Regions from separate parts of the Streptomyces sp. NBC_00259 genome, predicted to be linked through region 2. Evidence: predicted binding sites of a transcription regulator. Region 2 holds the regulator's gene; the other holds the start of a gene.

Region 1 (3,407 bases), 1.1 Mb from region 2:
CTGTGGATCGCCGGCGGGCTCGCCTCCCCGTACGCCCTCGGGTTCGTGCTCGTCCTCACGGCCCTGGAGCGGCGCATCGGCGGCCGGCGCACGGCCGGCGTCTTCCTGGGCGGACACCTGGTGGCCACGCTCGCCACCGAGATCCCGGTCGGGCTGTGGGTCATGGCGGGCCGGCTGCCCGAGACGTCCCTGCACCGGCTCGACTACGGCATCAGCTTCGGCCTGCTGGCGAGTGTCGGCGCGCTGGCCGGTCTGTACGCCCCGGTCGCGCGGACGGCGCTGCTGGTGTGCGTCTCGGCGCTCCTGGCGCGGGACCTGCTGGCGTACGAGGACCCGCTCGGCAACTGGGGCCATGTGCTGGCCCTGCTCGCGGGCGTCGCGACCTGGCCGCTGCTCCCGGGGCGCCCACGTCCGCTTCCTCGTCCACGACCGCGCCGTCAGACGTCGGCGGGCGCCGGGTCGTAGTACACGCTGACCAGTGGGGCGACCGTGCGCCACCCCAGCGCTGTGTAGAGCGCCCGTCCGTCCGGCGTGCCGCCCAGGACGCCGACGGTGGCTCCCCGCTCGACCGCCGCGTTCTGGAGCGTGCGCATCACCAGGCTGCCGAGGCCCTTGCGGCGGTGCTCGGCGGCGGTCTCGATCTGGTCGACGACGGCCGTGGTGCCGCTCGTCGCGATCTGGCCCCGGGCCGCGAAGGCGCCGTCCGCGGTCGTGACCAGGACCCGGGTGACGCCGTCGCGCGTCCAGGTGCGCAGCCGGTGGCCGGCCCGTACGTCCGTCTCCGTCCGGGTCAGAGCCGCCGTCATCAGGAAGCCGGGCTCGTCCGGCGTCCAGTCCGGCCCCAGCCACTCCAGAACCCGCTCCTGCTCCTCGAACACCTTGAGCCACCGGCCCGGCACCCGGGCCGTCGCGGCCACCTCGCGGACGCTCCGCTCGCTGTTGTCGGTGAGGACGTGCCGGGTGGTGTGCCGGGGGAGTCCGACGTCGACGGTGACGCCCCACGGCTCGCCGACGGGTTCCGCGGCACCGCGCGACACGACCCAGCCGTCCACCCAGGCCCGTATCGTCTCGGTAATAGATGCAGATGTCATTGACCTATTACATCTGATCGGTCACGGGAAGTGACAGGGGTGATCGCTCACAGCGAACAGCCCCGGGGGAACATTGGCCGCCCCTTCCGCATTGAGTCCATGTAGCTCAACTTGACTGCCGAAGGGGAGATCATGGCTTCGACGTCCACACCGCTCACTCTGCCTGTGCTGCCGCTCGACGACGAGGTCGTGCTGCCCGGGATGGTGGTACCGCTCGACCTGTCCGACGCCGACGTACGGGCCGCGGTGGAGGCCGCCCAGGCAGCCGCCCGTTCGGCATCGGGCAAGCCACGGGTGCTGCTCGTCCCACGCATCGACGGTACGTACGCCTCGACCGGTGTCCTCGGCACCGTCGAGCAGGTCGGCCGGCTCTCCGACGGAGACCCCGGCGCCCTGATCCGCGGCCGCAGCCGGGTGCGCATCGGCGCCGGTACGACCGGTCCCGGCGCGGCCCTCTGGGTCGAGGGCACCGTTGTCGACGAGGCGCTGCCCGAAACGCTGCCCGGCTCCGTCACCGAATTGGTCAAGGAGTACAAGGCACTCGCCACCAGCTGGCTGAAGAAGCGCGGCGCCTGGCAGGTCGTCGACCGCGTCCAGCAGATCGACGACGTCTCGGCCCTCGCCGACAACTCCGGCTACTCACCCTTCCTGACCACCGCCCAGAAGGTGGAGCTGCTCGAGACCAGCGACCCGGTGGCCCGGCTCAAGCTCGCCACCGAGCAGCTGCGCGAGCACCTCGCCGAGCAGGACGTGGCCGAGTCCATCGCCAAGGACGTCCAGGAGGGCGTCGACAAGCAGCAGCGCGAATTCCTGCTGCGCCGCCAGCTCGAGGCCGTGCGCAAGGAACTGCGCGAGCTGAACGGCGAGGACGGCGAGGACGAGTCCGACGACTACCGTGCCCGGGTCGAGGCCGCCGACCTCCCGGAGAACGTCCGCGAGGCCGCGCTCAAGGAGGTCGAGAAGCTGGAGCGGTCCAGTGACCAGAGCCCCGAGGGCTCCTGGATCCGCACCTGGCTCGACACCGTCCTCGAACTGCCGTGGAACGAGCGCACGGAGGACGCGTACGACATCCGGGGCGCCAAGACGGTCCTGGACGCCGAGCACGCGGGCCTGGACGACGTGAAGGAACGGATCACCGAATACCTGGCGGTGCGCAAGCGGCGTACCGACCGGGGGCTGGGCGTGGTCGGCGGGCGGCGCGGGGGCGCGGTTCTCGCGCTCGTCGGCCCGCCCGGCGTGGGCAAGACCTCGCTCGGCGAGTCCGTCGCGCACGCGATGGGACGGAAGTTCGTCCGGGTCGCCCTCGGCGGCGTACGGGACGAGGCGGAGATCCGCGGGCACCGGCGTACGTACGTCGGCGCGCTGCCGGGCCGTATCGTCCGGGCCGTCAAGGAGGCCGGGTCCATGAACCCGGTGGTCCTGCTCGACGAGATCGACAAGGTCGGCTCCGACTTCCGCGGGGACCCGGCGGCGGCACTGCTCGAAGTCCTGGACCCGGCGCAGAACCACACGTTCCGCGACCACTACCTGGAGGTCGAGCTGGACCTGTCCGACGTGGTCTTCCTGGCCACGGCGAACGTCCTGGAGGCCATCCCGGAGGCCCTGCTCGACCGGATGGAGCTGGTCAGGCTCGACGGCTACACGGAGGACGAGAAGGTCGTCATCGGCCGGGACCACCTGCTCCCGCGCCAGCTGGAGCGGGCCGGCCTGGAGCCGGGCGAGGTCGTCCTGGACGACTCCGCGCTGCGCAAGCTGGCCGCCGAGTACACCCGCGAGGCGGGCGTACGCAACCTGGAGCGGGCGATCGCCCGGCTGCTGCGGAAGGTCGCGGCCCAGCACGAACTGGGCGACCGGGAGCTGCCGTTCACCGTCACCGACGGGGAACTGCGCGGTCTCATCGGGCGACCGCACCACGTCCCCGAGGCCGCCCAGGACCCGGCCGAGCGGCGCACCGCGGTGCCGGGCGTGGCCACGGGCCTCGCGGTCACCGGAGCCGGCGGCGACGTGCTGTACGTCGAGGCGTCCCTGGCCGACCCGGAGACCGGTGCGGCCGGACTGACCCTCACCGGTCAGCTCGGCGACGTCATGAAGGAGTCCGCACAGATCGCGCTGAGCTTCCTCCGCTCGCACGGCGCGGAACTGGAGCTGCCCGTCGCCGATCTGAAGGACCGCGGCGTGCACATCCACTTCCCGGCGGGCGCGGTCCCGAAGGACGGGCCGAGCGCGGGTATCACGATGACCACCGCGCTGGCGTCGCTGCTCTCCGGACGGCCGGTCCGTACGGACGTGGCGATGACCGGCGAGGTGTCCCTGACG
Region 2 (3,407 bases):
GTTCACCCTCACCGCCGTCGCACAGGACGGAGTCCGTGTCTACGTCGACGGCGTCCGGAAGATCGACTCCTGGCGGAACGTCAGCTCAACCCAGACCAGGAAGCTGAACCTCACCATCCCCAAGGGCCGCCACACGCTGCGGGTGGACTTCGCCGCGTGGACGGGCGCCGCCAACATCGGCTTCGCCTACACCCCGGTCACCACCGCCGCGGCCGACAAGGTCAAGCCGCTCGCCCCGGCCGGCGGCTGGACGGCGTACTCGACGACGACCTACCGGCCCACCGTCAGCTGGACCCGCAACCGCGAGATGGACCTCGCCGGATACCGCGTCAAGCGGTGCACGGATCCCTGCAGTTGGCAGACGGTGAGCGGAACCGCCCTGCTGACCGGCGCCTCGTTCACCGACGTGCCGCTGGCGAACGGACGCAGGTACGCCTACGCCGTCGCCGCCGTCGACAAGGCGGGCAACGAATCGCCCCTGGGCGGCGCCGCGTCCGTGACGACGACCGACCTGCCCGACCCCGCCGTGCCCGCCGGACTGACGGCCACCGACACCGCCAAGGGCGTCACCCTCGGCTGGACGGCCTCCGCCCGCGCGACCACCTACCGCGTGCTCCGCGGCACCGACCAGGCCTTCCTGCAGCCGATCGGCACCGGCACCGCGCCCACGTACACGGACGTCACGGCCAAGGACAACACCGTGTACTTCTACGCGGTGCAGGCCCTCGACGGACACGGCAACGAGTCCGCCCGCAGCAGCGTCCGGGAGATCCGGCGGGGCGACCACCGCGTACCGTCCGCACCCACCCTCACGGCGGCGCCCTACGGGTACTGGGACGGTGTGCGACTGGCGTGGACCGTGCCCGCCGGGGACAGCGGCAGGGACGTCCGCGTCTACCGCTCCACCGTGTCGCCCGTCCCGGCCGGCGCCACCCCGGTCACCACCTGCCGGGTGGACCACCTGAGCCACTCGTGCAGCGACGAGGGCGACCTGAAGCGCGGGGAGACGTACCACTACGTCGTCACGCAGGTGAACGTGGACGGCGTGGAGTCGAAGCGGTCCAACGAGGTGACCTTCACCCGGCCCGGCGACTCCGACCCGCCGGCCGCCGTCACCGGCCTGACGGCCGCCCTCACGGACACCGGCGCCATCGCGGTGGACTGGAACGACAGCCCCGAGGCGGACCTCCGTCGCTACGAGCTGCGCCGCGCCCGGGTCCACGAGACCGAGGACGGCATCGTCCTGGAGGTCGTGACGACCGAATACTTCGGCGCCGAGACCTCGGAGTTCCTCTACGAGCCCGTACCGGACGGCGAGACCTGGGCCTTCTTCGTGGTGGCCGTCGACGTGTACGGCAACGCGCTGCCCTGGCAGGAGATCCCCGGCGGCTACGTCACCGTGACCGAGCCCGGCGAGCCGGAGCCCGAGGAGTGACGACGGTCCGCAGGGCCGCGAACGGTCCGCCTCGCCGGCCGTGACGCGGACAGGCACGGCCAAAGGCCCCCGCCCGGTCTCCCGGGTGGGGGCCTTCGCCGTTCGTTCCAGAGCGTTCCCCGGCGGACGGGGTCAGCCGTCCCGCTTGGGCCGCCAGACCACCAGCGCGCTGCCCTGCTGCACGTCCTGGTACGGCACCAGGTCGCGCCGGTACGACGCGTGCACCTGCGCCTCGCGCTGCTGCATCGCGACCGCCGCGCCCTCGACCGCCGCCGAAAGCTCGGCGACCCGGGACTGCAGGGCCGCGACCTGGTTCTCCAGCTCGATGATGCGCTTGATACCGGCCAGGTTGATGCCCTCGTCCTGCGACAGGGCCTGCACCTGGCGGAGCAGGTCGATGTCACGGGCCGAGTACCGCCGGCCGCGGCCGGCGGTCCGGTCCGGGGAGACCAGGCCGAGGCGGTCGTACTGCCGCAGCGTCTGCGGGTGCAGACCGGACAGCTGGGCCGCCACCGAGATGACGTACACCGGCGTCTCGTCGGTCAGTTCGTAAGCCCTGCCACCGAATCCAGGCTGTCGACGTCGGCCGTCCATCGCATCATGCTCCCTTCGCGGCCTGGAACAGTTCTGCCCGCGGATCGACGTCCTCAGTCGCCTTCCGGTACGCCTCCAGGGCCTCACGGGCCTCGTCGCCGAGGTCCTTCGGCACCGCGACCTCCACGGTGACCAGCAGATCGCCGCGGGTGCCGTCCTTGCGGACCGCACCCTTTCCGCGGGCCCGCATCGTACGGCCGTTGGGCGTGCCGGCGGGCAGTTTCAGCGTGACCGGCGGCCCGCCGAGCGTCGGGACCTTCACCTCGCCGCCGAGCGCGGCCTCCGTGAAGGTGACCGGCACGGTGACGGTGAGGTTGTCGCCCTTGCGGCCGAACACCGGGTGCTCGCCGACACGGACCACGACGTACAGATCGCCGGCCGGGCCACCGCGCTCGCCCGGTGCGCCCTTGCCGCGCAGCCGGATGCGCTGGCCGTCGCTCACCCCCGCGGGGATGCGGACCTGCATGGTCCGGGACGACTTGGCGCGCCCGCTGCCGTGGCAGACCTCGCACGGGTTCTCCGCGATGAGGCCGCGGCCCTTGCAGTCCACGCACGGGTCGGTCAGCGAGAAGGACCCGCTGCCGCCGCGCGAGACCTGGCCGGTGCCGACGCAGGTCGGGCACACCCGCGGCGTGCCGTTCTTGTCGCCGGTGCCCGAACAGGCCTTGCAGGGCTGCTGGCTGGACATCCGCAGCGGGACCGTGGCCCCGTCCACCGCCTCGGTGAAGCTGAGCGTCACCTCGGACTCGATGTCCTGGCCGCGGCGCGGCTGCGTCCGCGGACCGGGTCCGGTGCCGCGGTTGAACAGCCCGCCGAAGACGTCTCCGAGCCCGCCGCCGAAGCCGCCGGCTCCGGCGGCGCCGCCACCCCCGGCCTGGGTGCCTCCGAAGAGGTCACCCAGGTCGAAGTTGAACGTTCCGCCTGCCCCGGGTCCTGACCGGAAACCACCGTTGCCGAAGAGGGCGCGGGCCTCGTCGTACTCCTTGCGCCGCTTGGGGTCGCCGAGCACGTCGTTGGCCTCGGAGATCTCCTTGAAGCGCTCCTCGGCCTTGGCGTCGCCCTTGTTGGCGTCCGGGTGGTTCTCCCGGGCGAGCTTCCGGTACGCCTTCTTGATCTCCGCGTCGGTGGCGTCCTTGGGGACGCCGAGAACCTTGTAGTAGTCCTTCTCGACGAAGTCCTTCGTGCTCATCGACGTCCCTCCTTCCCGTACGTCACCGCACCGGTCCCTGCGTCAGCCCTCGTCCGGGCCACCGCTCTCCTCGTCCGTCGCCTGCTCCGCCTGGTCCTTCGGCTGGGCCCCCGGCTGGGGCTCGGCCACCGCGACGCGCGCGGGGCGGATGGTCCGCTCGCCGATCCGGTAGCCCGGCTGCAGGATCGC

Evidence for each region. Region 2 encodes HspR, which represses chaperone genes until heat shock. Its sites were predicted from a motif close to TTGAGNNNNNNNNNCTCAA; they were not measured.
Region 1: lon (endopeptidase La) is a predicted target of HspR. The motif match lies at 1,183-1,201, and genes of this name have one in related genera.

What each region holds. Positions count from the first base shown of each region.
Region 1 covers NZ_CP108080.1:5,281,786-5,285,192, forward strand. The annotation lists gene OG766_RS24060 (rhomboid-like protein) at 1-465, shown strand, start outside; gene OG766_RS24065 (GNAT family N-acetyltransferase) at 438-1,091, opposite strand; gene lon (endopeptidase La) at 1,224-3,407, shown strand, end outside.
Region 2 covers NZ_CP108080.1:4,220,946-4,224,352, reverse strand. The annotation lists gene OG766_RS19090 (hypothetical protein) at 1-107, shown strand, start outside; gene OG766_RS19085 (fibronectin type III domain-containing protein) at 143-1,435, shown strand; gene OG766_RS19080 (heat shock protein transcriptional repressor HspR) at 1,568-2,029, opposite strand; gene dnaJ (molecular chaperone DnaJ) at 2,034-3,218, opposite strand; gene grpE (nucleotide exchange factor GrpE) at 3,261-3,407, opposite strand, start outside.